DNA from 2 places in the Colwellia aquaemaris genome. Region 1 is predicted to be linked to the other one. Evidence: predicted binding sites of a transcription regulator. Region 1 holds the regulator's gene; the other holds the start of a gene.
The links. Region 1 encodes NrdR, which represses ribonucleotide reductase genes. Its sites were predicted from a motif close to AAACACNANATNTNGTGTTT; they were not measured.

Region 1 (9,589 bases):
TGATTTAAATTTGTTGTTTTTCCCACTCCAAGGCAGTATATTGGTTCTGCTAATTATTTGATGGCTTCGTTAAAAACTTTTAACGCTAACCTCAAAGCATAATTGATTGCAAAATGAACTAAAAGAGCGTGGTTTTATCATATACAACCCCTACAAGTTCAGGCAAAATATGCCGCAATTATTTTTGACCTTGCTAATGTTGAAAAACAAAAGCCAACTAATGCCGCTGGCAGACTAATTGAGGAAATTACATGTTTACACGTGATATGAATATTGCTGATTTTGATCCAGAACTTTATCAAGCAATGAGTAATGAAGTTGTTCGCCAAGAAGAACACATTGAACTTATTGCTTCAGAAAATTATACCAGTCCTCGAGTTATGGAAGCACAAGGTTCTCAATTCACTAATAAGTATGCTGAAGGTTACCCAGGCAAGCGTTATTACGGTGGTTGTGAGAATGCAGATGTCGCTGAGCAGTTAGCTATTGATCGTGCTAAAGAATTATTTGGTGCAACTTATGCTAATGTTCAACCACATGCTGGTTCCCAGGCTAATAGTGCTGTCTACATGGCTCTGCTTGAAGCGGGAGATACTATTTTAGGAATGAGTTTAGCCCATGGTGGGCATCTTACTCATGGTTCGCCAGTAAACTTTTCTGGGAAACTTTATAACATAATTCCTTACGGTATAGATGATAACGGTCAGATTGATTATGAAGAGATGGAAGTGTTGGCTGAAGAACATAAGCCTAAAATGATTATTGGCGGCTTCTCTGCATACTCTCAAAAGGTCGACTGGGCACGTATGCGTGAAATTGCCGATAAAGTTGGTGCTTATTTTGTAGTTGATATGGCTCATGTTGCCGGTTTAGTTGCAGCAGGCCTTTACCCTAATCCAGTTCCTCACGCTCATGTTGTCACGACTACTACACATAAAACATTAGCTGGCCCACGTGGTGGTTTAATTGTTTCAGGTTGTGATGACGAAGCAATTTACAAGAAGTTAAACAGCGCTGTATTCCCAGGTGGTCAAGGTGGCCCATTAATGCATATTATCGCTGCTAAAGCGGTAGCGTTTAAAGAAGCATTGTCTCCTGAATTTAAAGCCTATCAACAAAATGTGTTAGATAACGCTAAAGCTATGGTTGTGGTATTACAAGAACGTGGCTATAAAGTGGTTTCAAACGGTACTGAAAACCATTTGTTATTGCTTGATTTAATTGACAAAGATATCACTGGTAAAGATGCTGACGCTGCACTTGGTCGTGCTCATATCACAGTAAACAAAAACTCAGTACCAAATGACCCACGTTCACCGTTTGTAACATCTGGCTTACGCTTAGGTACACCAGCAATTACTCGTCGTGGTTTTGGTGTTGAAGAAACTAAAGCAATTACAACTTTTGTTTGTGATATTTTAGATGATATTACTAACGAAGAAACAATTGTGAAAGTACAAGCTGGCATTAAAGAGCTATGCGCACGTTTCCCAGTTTACAAGTAAAGCTATAATGTAAATGATAAAATACCGAGCAGTTCAATAGCGCTGCTTAGTACTTATAAATGGTCACTTAGGTGGCCATTTTTTATAGCCAATAAAAACCTCTCAGTTTAAAATTTTGTGCTTTTAAATTTTCCCTGTAAGTTTTTTAGCTTAATGGCGTGTTTTCAATTAAAATGCCCACTTATGTTTATTAGGTCGAATTAACTACGGAAATCATCCATGTATTGTCCTTTTTGCTCTGCCACCGATACTAAAGTTATCGACTCTCGTTTAGTTTCTGATGGTCATCAAGTGCGCCGTCGTCGCGAATGTTTAGTGTGCCATGAACGCTATACGACTTTTGAAAGTGCTGAGCTCGTCATGCCGCGCATCATTAAGCGTGATGGCTCTCGTGAGCCGTTTAATGAAGATAAAATGCGCAATGGTTTAGTTCGAGCCTTAGAAAAAAGACCTGTTAGTACAGAAGAAATGGAATTGTCGATAAATAAACTTAAATCTAAGTTACGCGCTACAGGTGAACGAGAAGTGTCGAGTGAAATGCTTGGCACTATAATTATGGAACAGTTAAAAAGCTTAGACAAAGTCGCCTATATTCGCTTTGCTTCAGTATATCGCTCTTTTGAAGACATTAAAGAGTTTGGTGAAGAAATTGCCCGCTTAGGCGATAGTGAATAACAACTAGCAGTAATGAAAGCCGTAAGAGCAAACCATGACTACATTTACCTTAACTGATCATCAATACATGCAACGCGCTATCGAATTGGCTAAGCGCGGCCATTACACTACGTCTCCTAATCCAAGAGTAGGCTGCGTACTTGTTAAAAATGGGGAAATTGTTGGTGAAGGTTTTCACAAAAAAGCAGGGCAAGGTCATGCCGAAGTTCATGCTTTAGCTCAAGCTGGCGATAAGGCAAAAGGCGCAACAGCTTATGTCACATTAGAGCCTTGTAGTCACTATGGTTTAACACCGCCATGTGCTGAAGCGTTAATTAAGGCGCAAGTTGCTCACGTTATTGCCGCTATGGTTGACCCTAATCCAAAAGTGTCAGGCCGTGGTTTAAGGTTATTGGAAGCGGCAGGTATTTCAAGCCAATCTGGCTTGTTAGAGCAAGACGCGCGGGCTTTAAACCCAGGCTTTATTGAATTAATGACGCATAAAAAGCCTTATGTGCGCTGTAAATTAGCCGCTAGTTTAGATGGGAAAACCGCTATGGCCAGTGGTGAGAGTCAATGGATCACCGGAGCAGAAGCACGAGCGGATGTGCAAAGACTGCGAGCGCAAAGCTGCGGCGTTATTTGTGGCGCAGATTCTGTTATTGCAGATAAAGCGAGAATGAATGTACGTTGGCAGTCACTTGGCTCTGTACAATGTATTTATCCAGAAGCAGAGGTAAGACAACCACTGCGTATTATCATTGATGGTAAAAATCGTCTATCGCCTGAGCTGCCGATTTTCCAAGAGTCAGGTAGAATATTAATTATTCGACATACTATTGAAAACATACATAGTTGGCCTCACTTTGTAGAACAAGTTGTAATTTCCAAGGCAGAAAATAGCGATTATATCGATTTAAAGTCGTTACTATCCTATTTAGCTAAAATTGGCTTAAATGATGTACTGATTGAGTCAGGTGCTCAGTTAGCTGGGGCATTTATAAGCCAAAACCTAGTAAATGAGCTAGTTTTATTTCAGGCGCCTAAATTGATGGGTAATGACGGCAAAGATTTAGTTAATATGCCGGAAATAGTAAAGCTAGCACAGGCAAAAAATTTAGAAATTACCGATATACGCATGGTTGGTAAAGATATTCGCTTAACGGCCAATTTTGGTCATTAAAGTCAATTTGCTGATTGTATAGCTTGCTCTCAGTATTATTAATAAAGGTAATGAAAGTACAATGTTTACTGGAATTATAGAAGCCGTAGGGCACTTAAAAGCAATAAATACTTCAGGCGATGGTGCACGAGTAACCGTAGCAACGGGGACACTTGATTTATCAGATGTAAAATTAGGCGACTCCATTGCGACTAATGGTATTTGCCTAACGGTAGTCGCGTTAGATAATGCAAGTTTTAGTGCTGATGTTTCAAGTGAAACCTTAACCCGTACAGGTTTTGCACACTATCAAATAGGTAGTCCTGTTAACCTTGAAAAAGCCATGTTGCCAACAACGCGATTTGGTGGTCATATGGTTTCAGGTCATGTTGACGCCGTCAGCGAAATTACCAGTATTGAACACAAAGGCAATAGTATTGATTATTGGCTAACCATGCCGGCAGAGTTGTCAGCATATATTGCTGAAAAGGGCTCTATCACTATTGATGGCACTAGCCTAACGGTGAATAGTTTAACGCAAGATAAGTTTCGTTTAACAATTGTGCCGCACACGACAGAGCAGACAATTATTAGTAAATATCAAGTGGGCACGCAAGTTAACTTAGAGGTTGATTTAATTGCCCGTTATATAGAAAGATTACTTACCAAGCAAACAACTGACCAGTCAACAGAGTCAGGTGTTACGCATGCGCTATTAGCGCGCAGTGGTTTTATTAAATAAAGAGGTTGTCATGAATTTACACACGCCACAAGAGATTATCGACGATATTGCTCAGGGTAAAATGGTTATCTTAATGGATGACGAAGATCGCGAAAATGAAGGTGACTTCATTATGGCGGCAGAAAAAGTGACGCCAGAGGCGATCAACTTTATGGCAACACATGGTCGTGGTCTTATTTGTATGCCGATGTCTGCACAGCGCTGTGAAGCATTAAAATTACCATTGATGGTTGATAAAAATGATGCACAATTTACTACTAACTTTACCGTGTCAATTGAAGCGGCTGAAGGGGTAACAACAGGGATTTCTGCCGCAGATAGAGCGACAACTGTTCTAGCGGCGGTAGCCAAAGATGCCGATCATAACTCTATTGTGCAACCAGGTCATATTTTTCCATTAATTGCTAAAGATGGTGGCGTATTAAACCGTGCTGGTCATACCGAAGCTGGGGTTGATTTAGCGCGTTTAGCTGGGCTGGAAGCTGCAGCTGTTATTGTTGAAATTCTCAATGAAGATGGCACTATGGCGCGTCGTCCGGATTTAGAAATTATTGCAGAAAAGCATGGCGTTAAAATGGGCACTATTGCCGATCTTATCGAATATCGTAATGCTAATGAAACTACCATTGAACGCGTGTCTCAGTGTAAACTGCCAACCGCTTTTGGCGATTTTGATTTAACCGTATTTAAAGACACCATTGATGGTCAAGCGCACTTTGCTTTAACTAAAGGCGATATTAAAGCAGAAGAGCCAACATTAGTGCGTGTACATTTAGAAAATACTTTTAGAGACTTACTGTTCAGCCAGCGTGAAAGTGTCGCTAAATGGCCAATGGCAAATGCTTTGGAAAAAATTGGCAAGGAAGGTGGCGTGTTGGTGCTGTTGGGTAAGCATGAATCGCCAATGGAGCTGATTGCGCAAGTGGAAAAATATGCTAAGTTAGATGCTGGTGAAAGCGTGAAAGAAGTGAAACGCCATGTTGGCTCACGTAATGTTGGTGTTGGCTCGCAAATTTTAGCAAATTTAGGTGTTAGCAAAATGCGTTTGTTAAGCTCACAAACTAAATACCATTCATTGTCTGGTTTTGGCTTAGAAGTCGTTGAATATATTGCTGAATAACGTCGATGATACCTAATAAATAAAAAGGCCGTTTGAATTCATTCAAACGGCCTTTTTACTATTTTAGTATAAATTTTAATGTTCGACTATTGATAGCGCCTTAGGCAATAAACTGGTTTATCTTGGCAATAATTCCTTCGCTATCTAGTCCTAATTCCTGATGAATTTCAGCTTGCGTACCGTGTTTAATAAAGTTATCTGGCAAGCCAATGTTGAGGATTTTCTTCATCATGCCTTGGCTAAGAATATACTCATTTACCCCTGAGCCTGCACCACCTGCTATGGCATTATCTTCAACCGTTACAATACAATCATGTGTAGCACATAAGTCATTGATTAGCGTTTGGTCTAAAGGTTTTACAAAACGCATATCAACCAATGTCGCATCAAGTGTTTCAGCGGCTAAATTTGCTTCTAGTAAAGTCGTACCAAAGTTAAGAATAGCAATTTTACTACTTGTCGTACCGTTGGCTATTTCACGAATACGCTTGCCTTTGCCCACTTCAATGGTTTCATGTATTTCTGGTAAGGTTGCACCATTACCACTACCACGAGGATATCTAACTGCAGCAGGTGCATTTAATTGGTAGCCAGTATTTAGCATTAATTGACATTCGCGTTCATCAGCTGGTGTCATAATGGTCATATTCGGAATACAGCGCATAAAACTTAAATCAAATGAACCTTGATGGGTTGGCCCATCAGCGCCAACTATACCTGCACGATCAATAGCAAATAGTACCGGTAAATTTTGAATGGCAATGTCGTGAATGAGCTGATCATAGCCGCGCTGTAAAAAGCTAGAATAAATTGCCACTACAGGTTTACGTCCGCCAATAGCTAAGCCTGCAGCAAATGTTACGGCATGTTGTTCAGCAATAGCAACATCATAGTATTGCTGAGGAAAACGTTGGCTAAATTCAACCATGCCTGAGCCTTCACGCATTGCTGGAGTGATAGCTGCGAGCTTGCTGTCTTGCTCAGCGGTTTTGCATAACCAGTCTCCGAATATTGCCGAATAAGTGGGTAAACTCGGCGCACTTTTTGGCAGCGTGGTTTCAGTGTGATCAAATTTTGGAACCGCATGGTACTTGATCGGGTCTTGTTCGGCTTGTTGGTAACCTTTGCCCTTTTTAGTGGCAATATGCAGTAATTGCGGACCTTTAAGGTTACGCATATTGGAAATGGTATCGACTAAACCGTCAACATCGTGACCATCAATTGGGCCAATGTAATTAAAGCCAAGTTCTTCGAAGAAGGTGCTGGGTACCACCATGCCTTTGAGGTGTTCTTCGGCGCGACTGGCTAATTCTTTTATCGGTGGAATATTTTTAAGTATGCGCTTACTACCTTCACGAATACCGGTATAAAGGCTTCCTGAAAGCATTTTTGCTAAATGGTTATTAAGAGCACCAACATTTTCTGAAATCGACATTTCGTTGTCGTTTAATATCACCAACATATCTTTATTGATGTCACCAGCGTGATTTAATGCTTCAAAAGCCATACCAGCGGTCATGGCACCATCACCGATAACGGCAACAACTTTACGATTCTTACCTTCTTTTTCTGCCGCAACAGACATACCAAGCGCTGCTGAAATAGAAGTACTTGAATGGCCGACACTTAATACGTCATATTCACTTTCTTCACGCCATGGGAATGGGTGCAAGCCGTCTTTTTGGCGAATTGTATGTAGCTGGTCGCGTCTACCGGTTAGTATTTTATGTGGGTATGCTTGATGACCAACATCCCATATTAAATGATCAAATGGTGTGTTGTAGACGTAATGTAAAGCGACAGTTAATTCAATCGTACCTAAACCTGAAGCAAAATGACCACTGCTTTTACTTACTGAATTTAAAAGGTAACGTCTTAATTCTTCACTGGCTTGCTCTAATTGGTTTTGTTCTAATTTACGTAATTCACCAGGGCTATTAATGTTGGCCAGTAAAGGGTATTCAGTTAGGTTTATAGTCATATTATTCTGTTTAATTTAAAAATTAATGTTTGCGACTGATTATGAAAGTCGCAAAATCGGATAAATTCTGTGTATTGTAGGGCAAAGTGGCTAAAGCTTGAAGTGCTTGTTGATATAAGTTGTCAGCTTTTTCTTGTGCGCCCGTTAAACCGAGTAAGGCTGGGTAGGTACTCTTGTCCGCTTCAAGGTCTGAACCAGCAGGTTTGCCAAGCTCTTCTTCGGTGGAGGTAATATCAATAATATCATCTCGCACTTGATAGGCTAAACCTACTAACTTGGCATATTGAGATAGTTGACCTTTGTCGCTGCTTGTTGCCTTTGTGCTGCATTCTGCGGCCATCATAACTGATGCTTCTAACAAGGCGCCGGTTTTTAATGAATGTAATTTCTCCAACTCTGACAATGAAATTGCCTTACCAGTTGCGGCTAAATCCAATGCTTGGCCACCACACATGCCTTGATAACCGCTGGCATTGACTAAATGCCGTAACAACTCGATACGTTTGGCTCCTACTTCGGAAGTAAATGGGTGGTTAGCAATAATATCAAATGCTAATGTTTGTAAACTATCGCCAGCAAGAATGGCTGTTGCTTCATCAAAGGCTTTATGGCAAGTGGGTTGTCCGCGTCTTAAGTCGTCATCATCCATCGCTGGTAAGTCATCGTGTAATAATGAATACGCGTGAATACACTCTAAAGCTGCGGCAACACCATCAATATCACTTTGTTTTGCATCTAATGCTTCGCCAGTGATATAAGCAAGGTAAGGGCGCATACGTTTGCCACCAATAAGCAAACCATAACGCATGGCGGCTAATAGTTTTTCATCATTAACGGGTAAGTTTTCTAGCTTATGAATTAGGTAGTCGTTAATGCGTGTTTGTACCGCCTCAATATTAGTCAGTTCAGTCACTACTATTGTTCTCTTCATTAATAAATGGTGTTAACTGTGCTTGACCATTTTTCTCTAGCAGAATATTAATTTGTTGCTCAGCACCTTGTAGCTTTTCTTGATTGTGCTGACTTAGACGTAAACCTCTTTCAAATAGGCTCATTGATTCTTCAAGACTGAGATCACCTTGCTCTAAATTTTGCACTATAGTTTCTAATTCTGTTAGCGATTCTTCAAAGCTTAAGTTTTCAATTTTCTTTCTTGCCATGGATTTTTTCAGCGTGATATGAACTCTAGGCGCAAACTTACCTTAGCTGGGGCGCTGGGTCAATTAATGTGATTTATTACGAGGAAAGTAACTATTATTATTTGCTACTTAAGTTATTGACAATATGGGCGATAATAGAGGTATTATCAAAAATATAAGTATTCGCGTAACACCTATTCATCAGGTATTATCAACTTAGCGAGTATATCTTGAGAATTTATCGGAGGCATTTGTGGATTTAGCAACGCTATTGGGAATTGTAGGCGCTATTGGTTTTATTGTGATGGCAATGGTGTTAGGTGGCGACATTAATATGTTTGTCGATACCCAATCTATACTGATTGTATTTTGTGGTTCAATCTTTGTGGTGCTTTCAAATTATAATCTTGGGCAGTTTTTCACCATAGGTAAAATCGCCGGTAAAGCATTTTTGTTTAAAATTGAACAGCCTGATGAATTAATTGAAAAGTCAGTAGAAATGGCTGATGCCGCTCGTAAGGGCGGTTTTTTGGCGTTGGAAGAAGCTGAAATTTCAAATGCCTTTATGCAAAAAGGTGTCGATATGTTGGTTGATGGCCATGACGCAGATGTGGTACGAGGCACCTTGCAAAAAGATATTACCTTAACCAGTGAGCGCCATGAAACAGGCATAGGCATGATGATGGGCTTGGCAGATGTTGCACCCGCAATGGGCATGATAGGTACCTTAATCGGTTTAGTTGCTATGTTATCAAATATGGATGACCCGAAAGCAATTGGCCCGGCAATGGCGGTAGCATTGTTAACTACCTTATACGGCGCCTTCTTAGCGAACGTTATTGCAATCCCAATCGCAAATAAACTTAAGCTTCGTTTAAATGAAGAAAAAATGAATCAGCAATTAATTCTTGATGCCGTACTAGGTATTCAAGATGGCCAAAACCCTCGTGTAATTGAAGGTTTGTTGAAGAACTACCTTGCCGAAAGTAAGCGCACAATTAGTACCACCGAAGAGTAGGGGGATTAATTATGGAAGAAGAATGTAAATGTCCTCCACCGGGGCTACCCGCGTGGATGGGAACATTCGCTGACTTAATGTCGCTGTTAATGTGCTTCTTTGTTTTATTACTGTCTTTCTCCGAAATGGATGTTTTAAAATTTAAGCAAATTGCAGGCTCAATGAAGTTTGCCTTTGGTGTGCAAAATAAAATTGAGGTAAAAGATATTCCTAAGGGAACCAGTATTATTGCCCAGGAGTTTCGTCCTGGTAAGCCAGAGCCGACACC
Region 2 (9,589 bases), on a different contig from region 1:
TATAGAAATCACTCTTATCTATATAGTCATAAAGTAATTGTGCTTTTTGGACATTAATTTTAGCAACAGCATCAACCCCACCTTTAGCCAACAGCCAATCAAAAACTAGCCCGGCTAAATACCAAGCATACGTTGGTGGCGTATTGTACATAGAGCCATTTTTAGCTAATACCTGATAATTCATAATTGATGGTGTATCAATATGTGCATTACCTAATAGGTCCTCACGCACAATCACTAAGGTTAATCCTGATGGGCCAATATTTTTTTGCGCACCTGCATAAATAAGAGCAAATTTACTGACATCAAATTCACGTGACAAAATCGTCGATGACATATCAGCTACCAAGGGAATATCACCAGTATTAGGCACTTCAAAAATTTCAATTCCATCAACGGTTTCATTTGGACAGTAATGCACATACGCAGCATCATCGCTAATAGGCCATTCAGTGCTTGGCTTAACTCGTTGAACTCCACCAGCATTGTCAATGGCATTGATAATGTTAATATCGCCATAATGACTTGCTTCTTCTGCGGCTGATTTCGACCAAGCACCGGTAACGATATAGTCTGCTTTTTTTGCTGCGCCTAATAAATTCAACGCCACAGCGGAGAATTGCCCGCGGCCACCACCATGACAAAAGAGTACTTTATAATTTTCAGGGATTGCCATAAGCTTTCGTAAATTCGCTTCTGCACTTTCAGCTACGGCGATAAATTCTTTACTACGGTGGCTAAGTTCCATTACTGAGCTACCGGTATCAGCAAAATTTAAAAACTCACTTTGCGCTTTTTTCATGACATCAACAGGTAACATAGCCGGACCTGCGCAAAAATTATAAACACTCGACATTTAACTCTACACCCTTCTTCAATTAACTTGATAAGTTGGCTTGTACTTCACATCAGCAAATAACAGCCCTGGAGATCTCTAACACGGAACTATTTAACAATTAACACTACCAAGGTATTTTATTTTTTATGTCTTGGCTGTAAAAACTACTGCTAGCATACCGTTTTGGCGTCTAGCATCAATTCTTTATTAAACTTTAATATAACTTTTTTCTTCAATCACTTTTTTAAATTTAACCAATAAAATTCAGCCATAAAAAAAGGCGGTAAATACCGCCTTTTTATTATGTTAACAACGGTTACTCTGCAGTATCGCCATTTTCGAGTGATGAATCTTCATTGCCACCATCGGTATCAGGTGTGTCAACTTTATCACCTTCAACTTGAGCTGTAGCTTGTTCGCCACCTTCGGCTTCTTCAAAAACTTCCGGCTCTTCAATTTCATCAATACGTTGTAAGGCAACCACATGTTCACCTTCAACAGTGCGAATAATACGAACACCTTGAGTATTACGACCAATAACACTAACTTCATTGACGCGGGTACGCACCAAAGTACCATTATCGGTGATCAACATAATTTCGTCTTGTTCTTCTACTTGAACAGCGCCAACAACAGGACCATTACGTTCACTCACCTTGATAGATACCACACCTTTAGTTGCACGGCTCTTAGCTGGGTATTCTTCTAATGCAGTACGCTTACCAAAGCCATTTTCAGTAACAGTTAAAATTGGACCATCATTCTTAGGAACAATCAATGAAACAACTTTTTGCTCACCTTCTAACTTAATACCACGAACACCAGTACCAGTACGGCCAATAGGTTTTAACGCCCATTGCTGTTCGCCCGTTTCAGGATCAATTTTTATTTCGCCCGTTTCACTGTCGCGTTTCTTCTCATTAAAGCGTACTACTTTACCGGCATCTGAGAACAACATAATATCGTTTTCGCCGTTAGTAATATCAACACCAATTAAGGTATCATCATCGCGAAGATTCAAAGCAATAATACCGTTAGCACGTTGGTTCTTGTATGCCGTAAGTGCTGTTTTCTTCACTGTACCTGAGGCTGTCGCCATAATAATGAACTTGTCTTCTTCATATTCACGTACAGGTAAAATAGCGGTAATACGTTCATCATCTTCTAATGGTAATAAGTTAATAATTGGACGACCACGAGCAGTACGGCTAGCCAAAGGTAATTGGTAAACTTTCAACCAATATAACTTGCCGCGGTTAGAGAAACACAAAATTGTATCGTGCGTGTTAGCAACTAGCAGGCGCTCAATGAAATCTTCATCTTTCATCTTAGTCGCTGCTTTACCTTTACCACCACGACGCTGAGCTTCATAATCTGATAATACTTGATACTTAACATATCCTTCATGAGAAAGCGTTACCACAACATCTTCTTCATTGATCAAATCTTCTAATGCTAAATCATGTGAAGCATTAGTAATTTCGGTACGACGCTCATCACCAAAGTCATCACGGATAACTTCTAATTCTTCACGAATTACTTCCATTAAACGTGCAGGACTTGCCAAAATATGTAGCAACTCAGCAATAACATCTAATAATGCTTTGTATTCGTTTAGAATTTTCTCGTGTTCTAAACCGGTTAACTTATGCAAACGTAAATCTAAAATTGCTTGCGCTTGTTGTGCGGTTAAGAAGTACTGGCCATCGCGAATACCAAACTCAGCTTCTACCCATTCAGGACGAGCAGCATCATCACCCGCAGCGCTAAGCATTTCAGCAACATGGCCTAAATCCCAACCGCGTGCAAGTAACTGCTCTTTTGCTTCGCTAGGTGTCGGCGAGTTTTTAATTAATTCTATGATAGGGTCAATATTCGCTAAAGCGATTGATAAACCTTCAAGTAAATGCGCGCGTTCACGAGCTTTACGTAATTCGAAAATGGTTCTGCGAGTTACCACTTCACGACGATGCAAAATAAAGGCATCGAGCATTTCGCGTAAGTTGAATAGTTTCGGCTGGCCATTACTTAGGGCTACCATATTCAAACCAAACGACACTTGCATTTGTGTTAACTTATACAAATTGTTTAAAACAACTTCGCCCACTTCGCCACGCTTCACTTCTATTACCATGCGCATGCCGTCTTTATCAGACTCATCACGTAGGGCCGAAATACCTTCCAAGCGTTTTTCTTTAACCAAGTCAGCCATTTTTTCAATTAAACGAGCTTTATTAACTTGGTACGGAAGTTCATGAACAACAATGGTTTCTTTACCTGATTTTTCATCAACTTCAATTTCTGCACGGGCACGAATTTTAATTTTACCACGGCCAGTTTTATAAGCTTCTTGAATACCTGCACGACCACTGATAATACCTGCCGTAGGGAAGTCTGGGCCTGGAATATATTCTAGTAACTCTTCGAAGCTAAGATCTTCATTATCAATAACAGCTAAACAGCCATTAATCACTTCAGTTAAGTTATGTGGTGGAATATTCGTGGCCATACCTACCGCAATACCAGACGTACCATTAACCAGTAGGTTTGGAATGCGTGTTGGCATAACGGCTGGGATCATTTCAGTGCCATCATAGTTGGCTACATAATCCACAGTCTCTTTGTCTAAATCGGCTAAAATTGAATGAGCAATTTTTGCCATTCTAATTTCGGTATAACGCATTGCCGCCGCTGAATCGCCATCAACAGAACCAAAGTTACCTTGGCCGTCAACCAACATATAGCGTAGTGAAAATGGCTGCGCCATACGAACAATCGTATCATAAACTGCTGTATCACCATGTGGGTGATATTTACCAATAACGTCACCAACAACACGTGCTGATTTTTTATACGGCTTGTTAAAGTCGTTACCTAGCACATTCATTGCAAATAGTACGCGACGATGCACTGGTTTTAAGCCATCACGTACATCTGGTAATGCACGACCTACAATTACACTCATCGCGTAATCTAAATAGGAGCTTTTTAGCTCATCCTCAATATTGACAGGAGCAATATTATTCGCCAAATCGGTCATAAATTGATGGTATCCCTTAACGTAAATCTAATTCAGAAAATTTCGAAATTATTATTTTTAATCAACACGGCATACTAACATAAAACATTGTTATGCCCTACCGCTTTATATTGCTTCATTTTGCCGTTAAAAAGATAAAGTTTCAAGTGCATGTTACTATTAACATTTTTTATAGTTATATAACTGTTTTTATTTGCTTTTATAGTTTTTAAATGGCTTGATAATATATTAACAAAAGCGCATTGTTCGCATTTTAAACACATGTCAGCAAAAAGCGTTTATTTTATCAACATACTTTTCATCTCCATGTCTATTTATACCGAGTAAAACTTTACTTATATATAAGCAAAGCCAAAAAGAACGCCAAAAATTCTTATCATTGACTTTTATTTAAGTTGAATCAATTTTCTCACTGGGCTTGCTGGAAATATTGGTTTAGAATCGCCAACATCAACAAGACAAATAATGATAATGCCATGTCAAAGCCTTTAAATGTTAATCAAGATGAAATAGCCAAATTTGAACAAGTTGCTAGCCAGTGGTGGGAACTTGATGGTGATTTCAAACCACTGCATCAAATCAACCCTTTACGTCGACAATTTATTTGCCAACATGTTGGGAATTTATTCAATAAAGAGATTATTGATGTTGGCTGTGGTGGCGGTATTTTAGCAGAGAGCCTTGCTCAACTTGGTGCTAAGGTAACTGGCATCGACATGGGTCAAGAACCACTAAATGTTGCCAAGCTGCATGCCTTAGAAGCGGGTGTTGAGGTTAACTACCAAAAAATTACTGCTGAAGAGCAAGCCCAGCAGCATCCACAGCACTATGATGTGGTTACCTGTATGGAAATGTTGGAGCATGTGCCCGATCCGGCGTCTATCATCAGTGCTTGTGCGCAGATGGTTAAACCGGGCGGCTACGTGTTCTTTTCAACATTGAATAAATCATTAAAAGCTTATCTATTAGCGATAGTGGCTGCTGAAAAAATATTGAAACTTGTACCAGACGGCACACATGATCATAACAGCTTTATTCGTCCTTCTACGCTAATTTCCTGGGCAGAGTCTGTTGACTTAAAATGTATTGACGCCGCAGGCATTCACTACAATCCATTAACAGAGAATCACAAATTAACTTCATCACTTGATGTAAATTATATTCTTTGCTGCCAACGTGTATAAATAAATTACTTAATACCACTACGTCGATACCTAGGCAATCAGGCATCGACGTCATTCTCGTCACAATAACAACAATGCTATCGAGCGATATTATGTCTACTACCACTAACTCAAAAACTCCTATTGCCGCCGTACTTTTCGATTTAGATGGTACATTATTAGACACCGCTGACGACTTAGGTGCGGCGTTAAATCATGTCTTGGCAAAATATGGAAAACCAACAGTTGCCGCGAGAGACTACCGACCAATTGCATCAGATGGTGCATTAGGATTGCTAAACTTAGGTTTTGGCGAAAGTATTAAGCAATACAATTATGATGATTTACGCCACCAATTTTTAAGTTATTACGAAAATAATATTGCCACGCATACCTGCCTTTACCCGGGCGTTGCACAATTACTACAACAACTTGAAAGCGACAATATCCCTTGGGGTATTATTACCAATAAGCCCGAAGGCTTAACCCAAAAATTACTGCCCCACTATCCTGAGTTTGCAAACTGTGCAGTTATGGTTGGCGGTGACACGCTTGAAAAACGCAAACCCGATCCCGAGCCAATATTACATGCCTGTCAACAAATCAATGTTGATAATCAACAGTGTTTTTATGTCGGTGATGCCCTACGTGATATTCAAGCGGGTAATAGCGCAATAATGAAGACCTTTGTGGCTAAATGGGGTTATATCTTAGCTAATGAAAATTGCCAAGCATGGCAAGCAGATCATATTATAAATAGCCCTACGGATTTATTGGCGTTTATCAAATAGTATCAATGTAAGTAAAATGAAGCCTTTTACGAACCTTTTTCAAAAAGATACACGGACAATAATAAATGGGTGATTAAGCGTGAAAGACTAATGCCTTACCTGTTAACGATAATTTAACTTTTTATCGACAAAGTAGCCTTACATTTTATAGGTACTCTTAGTTGACGATCTTAAAACGATCATTAAATGATGATTAAATAAACACTCGTCAATTGTCTTGTATAAGAATTACACTAAAAACATAACGTATTGATTTTTAATATAAATAAGTCACATATATTCTTTAGTCATATAAACCCCTAAAATTAACTTAAAATAATTTAGCGGTGAAAAAAAACTTAAAATAAGCGTTGCGTTTTAGAAAAATCAAAATTAAAAAGCGCTACTAAGTTAGTTGTTACTAACAGAACTTTTACTCTAAAAAAATCAACTAAAATTCAACATTTTTTATCGCTTGCATTGTCAGGCAAACCTCACTATCTTGTGATTAGTTTTTTTAAAACCCCAAGATATAGTGCATTTTTCATTCAGCAACTTTTGAATGACTTACGACTCTTCTCGTAAAGTTGCCATCTTGAGGTCATTAACAATATGAACACCTATTGTAGGTGATTAAAACAATAAATAGATTTACAGGTCTTTCATGAATAACAACCTCTTTGTTACAAAGCGTAATGGCTCAAAAGAACCCATCGATTTAGAAAAAATCCACCAAGTAATTGCTTGGGCTGCTGAAGGTCTAGATAATGTTTCAGTTTCTCAAGTTGAGCTAAAATCTCATATTCAGTTTTATGATGGTATTAAAACTGCGGATATTCATGAAACCATTATTAAATCTGCCGCTGATTTAATTTCAGAGGAAACACCTGACTATCAATACTTGTCAGCTCGTTTAGCTATTTTCCATTTACGTAAGAAAGCCTATGGCCAATTTGAGCCACCTAAACTTTACCCGCACGTGGTAAATTTAGTTGAAGCGGGAAAATATGATCAACACCTTTTAAGTGACTATAGTGAAGCTGAATTTGAAGAGATGGAAAGCTTTCTTGATCATCGTCGTGATTTAGATTTTAGCTACGCTGCGGTAAAACAGTTAGAAGGTAAATACCTAGTACAAAACCGTGTCACTGGTGAAATTTATGAAAGCGCCCAATTCTTATATATTTTGGTGGCCGCCTGTTTATTTGCCAAGTACCCAAAAGAAACACGTTTAGACTATGTGAAAGGCTTCTATAACGCAATTTCAACCTTTAAGCTTTCTCTGCCAACGCCAATTATGGCGGGTGTTCGTACGCCAACACGCCAGTTCTCTTCATGTGTATTAATTGAATGTGGCGACAGCTTAGATTCAATTAACGCAACATCAAGTTCAATTGTTAAATATGTTTCGCAACGTGCGGGTATTGGTATTAATGCCGGTCGAATTCGCGCATTGGGCAGCACTATTCGTAACGGTGAAGCATTTCACACTGGTTGTATTCCATTTTACAAGCTCTTTCAAACGGCTGTTAAAAGCTGTTCACAAGGTGGCGTTCGTGGTGGTGCAGCCACCCTATTCTACCCGCTTTGGCATTTAGAAGTTGAAAGCTTACTGGTCCTTAAAAACAACCGTGGTGTTGAAGAAAACCGTGTTCGCCACTTAGATTACGGCGTACAGTTTAACAAGCTTATGTATCAACGCTTGATCAAAGGTGAGTCAATCACTTTATTTAGTCCAAGCGATGTACCTGGCTTATACGATGCGTTCTTTGAAAACCAAGAAAAGTTTGAAGAACTATACGTTAAATATGAGGCAGATGACTCTATTCGTAAAAAGCGTATTAAAGCCATTGAATTATTTACCTTATTCGCTCAAGAACGTGCAAGTACAGGCCGTATTTACTTACAAAATGTTGACCACTGTAATACTCATTCGCCATTTGAGCCAACGGTTGCACCTATTCGCCAAAGTAACTTATGTTTGGAAATTGCTCTACCAACAAAACCAATGGAAGATGTTAACGACCCAACTGGTGAAATCGCTTTATGTACGTTATCAGCATTTAACTTAGGTGCTATCGACAGCCTTGATGAATTAGATGGCTTAGCAGACTTAGCCGTGCGTGCCCTAGATAGCCTATTAGATTACCAAGACTACCCAGTTCCGGCTGCACATAACGCCACTATGGGACGACGTACCTTAGGTATAGGCGTAATTAACTATGCCTACTATCTAGCTAAAAATGGCGTATTCTATTCAAATGGTAGCGCAAATAATTTAACACACCGTACCTTTGAAGCGATTCAATACTACCTATTGAAAGCCTCAAACCAGTTAGCTATTGAACAAGGTGCGTGTCCTAAATTTAATGAAACTCGTTTATCAAAAGGTATTTTACCTATCGATACATACAAAAAAGAAATCGATAATATTACCGGTGAGCAACTGCATTTAGATTGGGAAAGCTTACGAGCCAGCATTAAAGAGCACGGCGTGCGTAACTCAACAGTTTCAGCATTAATGCCGTCAGAAACGTCTTCTCAAATCTCTAATGCGACCAATGGAATTGAGCCACCTCGTGGCCTAATTAGTATTAAAGCCAGTAAAGACGGTATCTTGAAACAAGTTGTACCTGAGTACCAAAGATTAAAAGATAACTATGAATTACTTTGGAATATTCCAGACAACGAAGGTTACTTACAACTAGTAGGTATTATGCAGAAGTTTATTGACCAAACAATATCGGCCAATACCAACTATGACCCATCACGATTTGAAGGTGGCAAAGTACCAATCAAGCAAGTGTTAAAAGATATTCTAACTGCCTACAAACTAGGTGTTAAAACTATGTATTACCACAATACTCGCGATGGCGCTGACGATAGTCAAACCGAAGTTGAAGACGATGGTTGTGCCGGTGGCGCTTGTAAAATTTAGCGCCAGCAAAGAGGAAAACGCTAGGTTTTCCTCTTTTTTTGCATCAAATAATAAACATTAAATAATTATAAAACTCACTCAATAACCACTAAGTGACGAAATATAGCTAACGCAAGCCGTATTTCAAGGAGATATAAATGTCGTACACTACGTTTAACCAAACACCTAACAACGCCTTGTTAGAGCCAATGTTTTTGGGAAACAGTGTTAATGTTGCACGATACGATCAGCAACGTTTTGTTGCCTTTGAAAAACTAATTGAAAAGCAATTATCATTTTTTTGGCGTCCAGAAGAAATTGATGTATCAAAAGATCGCGCTGATTGGCAAAGCCTGACTGCATCTGAAAAGCATATTTTCATTTCTAATTTGAAATACCAAACCCTACTCGACTCAATGGCAGCCCGCTCTGTTAATGCGGTATTATTGCCATTAGTATCATTACCGGAAGTTGAAACTTGGGTTGAAACTTGGGCCTTTAGTGAAACCATTCACTCACGCTCATATACACATATTTTACGTAACTTATTTACCGACCCAAGTGAAGTGTTTGACGATATCATGGTGAACCCAGCGATATTAAAACGTGCTTCAAGCATCGCAAAATATTTTGACGCCGTGATCATCACCACACAATTGTTACAATCTCAAGGCGCAGGTAGCTACGAAGTTGATGGTGAAACAATTGAAGTAAATGAACGTAAGTTAAAAGAGCGCTTATTCTTAGCAATATGCTCGGTTAATGCTTTAGAGGCCGTTCGTTTTTATGTCAGTTTTGCTTGTTCATTTGCCTTTGCTGAGCGTGAATTACTTGAAGGTAATGCAAAAATCATCAAGTTAA

Region 2: nrdA (class 1a ribonucleoside-diphosphate reductase subunit alpha) is a predicted target of NrdR. The motif match lies at 6,333-6,352, and genes of this name have one in related genera.

The regions. Positions count from the first base shown of each region.
Region 1 is NZ_BAAJLV010000001.1:727,735-737,323, forward strand. It holds gene glyA (serine hydroxymethyltransferase) at 252-1,505, shown strand; gene nrdR (transcriptional regulator NrdR) at 1,725-2,180, shown strand; gene ribD (bifunctional diaminohydroxyphosphoribosylaminopyrimidine deaminase/5-amino-6-(5-phosphoribosylamino)uracil reductase RibD) at 2,215-3,342, shown strand; gene AC27HL_RS03230 (riboflavin synthase) at 3,404-4,063, shown strand; gene ribBA (bifunctional 3,4-dihydroxy-2-butanone-4-phosphate synthase/GTP cyclohydrolase II) at 4,074-5,183, shown strand; gene dxs (1-deoxy-D-xylulose-5-phosphate synthase) at 5,284-7,164, opposite strand; gene ispA ((2E,6E)-farnesyl diphosphate synthase) at 7,187-8,077, opposite strand; gene xseB (exodeoxyribonuclease VII small subunit) at 8,070-8,324, opposite strand; gene pomA (flagellar motor protein PomA) at 8,557-9,321, shown strand; gene AC27HL_RS03260 (flagellar motor protein MotB) at 9,330-9,589, shown strand, end outside.
Region 2 is NZ_BAAJLV010000010.1:1,666-11,254, reverse strand. It holds gene serC (3-phosphoserine/phosphohydroxythreonine transaminase) at 1-856, opposite strand, end outside; gene gyrA (DNA topoisomerase (ATP-hydrolyzing) subunit A) at 1,155-3,878, opposite strand; gene ubiG (bifunctional 2-polyprenyl-6-hydroxyphenol methylase/3-demethylubiquinol 3-O-methyltransferase UbiG) at 4,355-5,062, shown strand; gene AC27HL_RS18140 (HAD family hydrolase) at 5,155-5,832, shown strand; gene nrdA (class 1a ribonucleoside-diphosphate reductase subunit alpha) at 6,476-8,749, shown strand; gene nrdB (class Ia ribonucleoside-diphosphate reductase subunit beta) at 8,887-9,589, shown strand, end outside.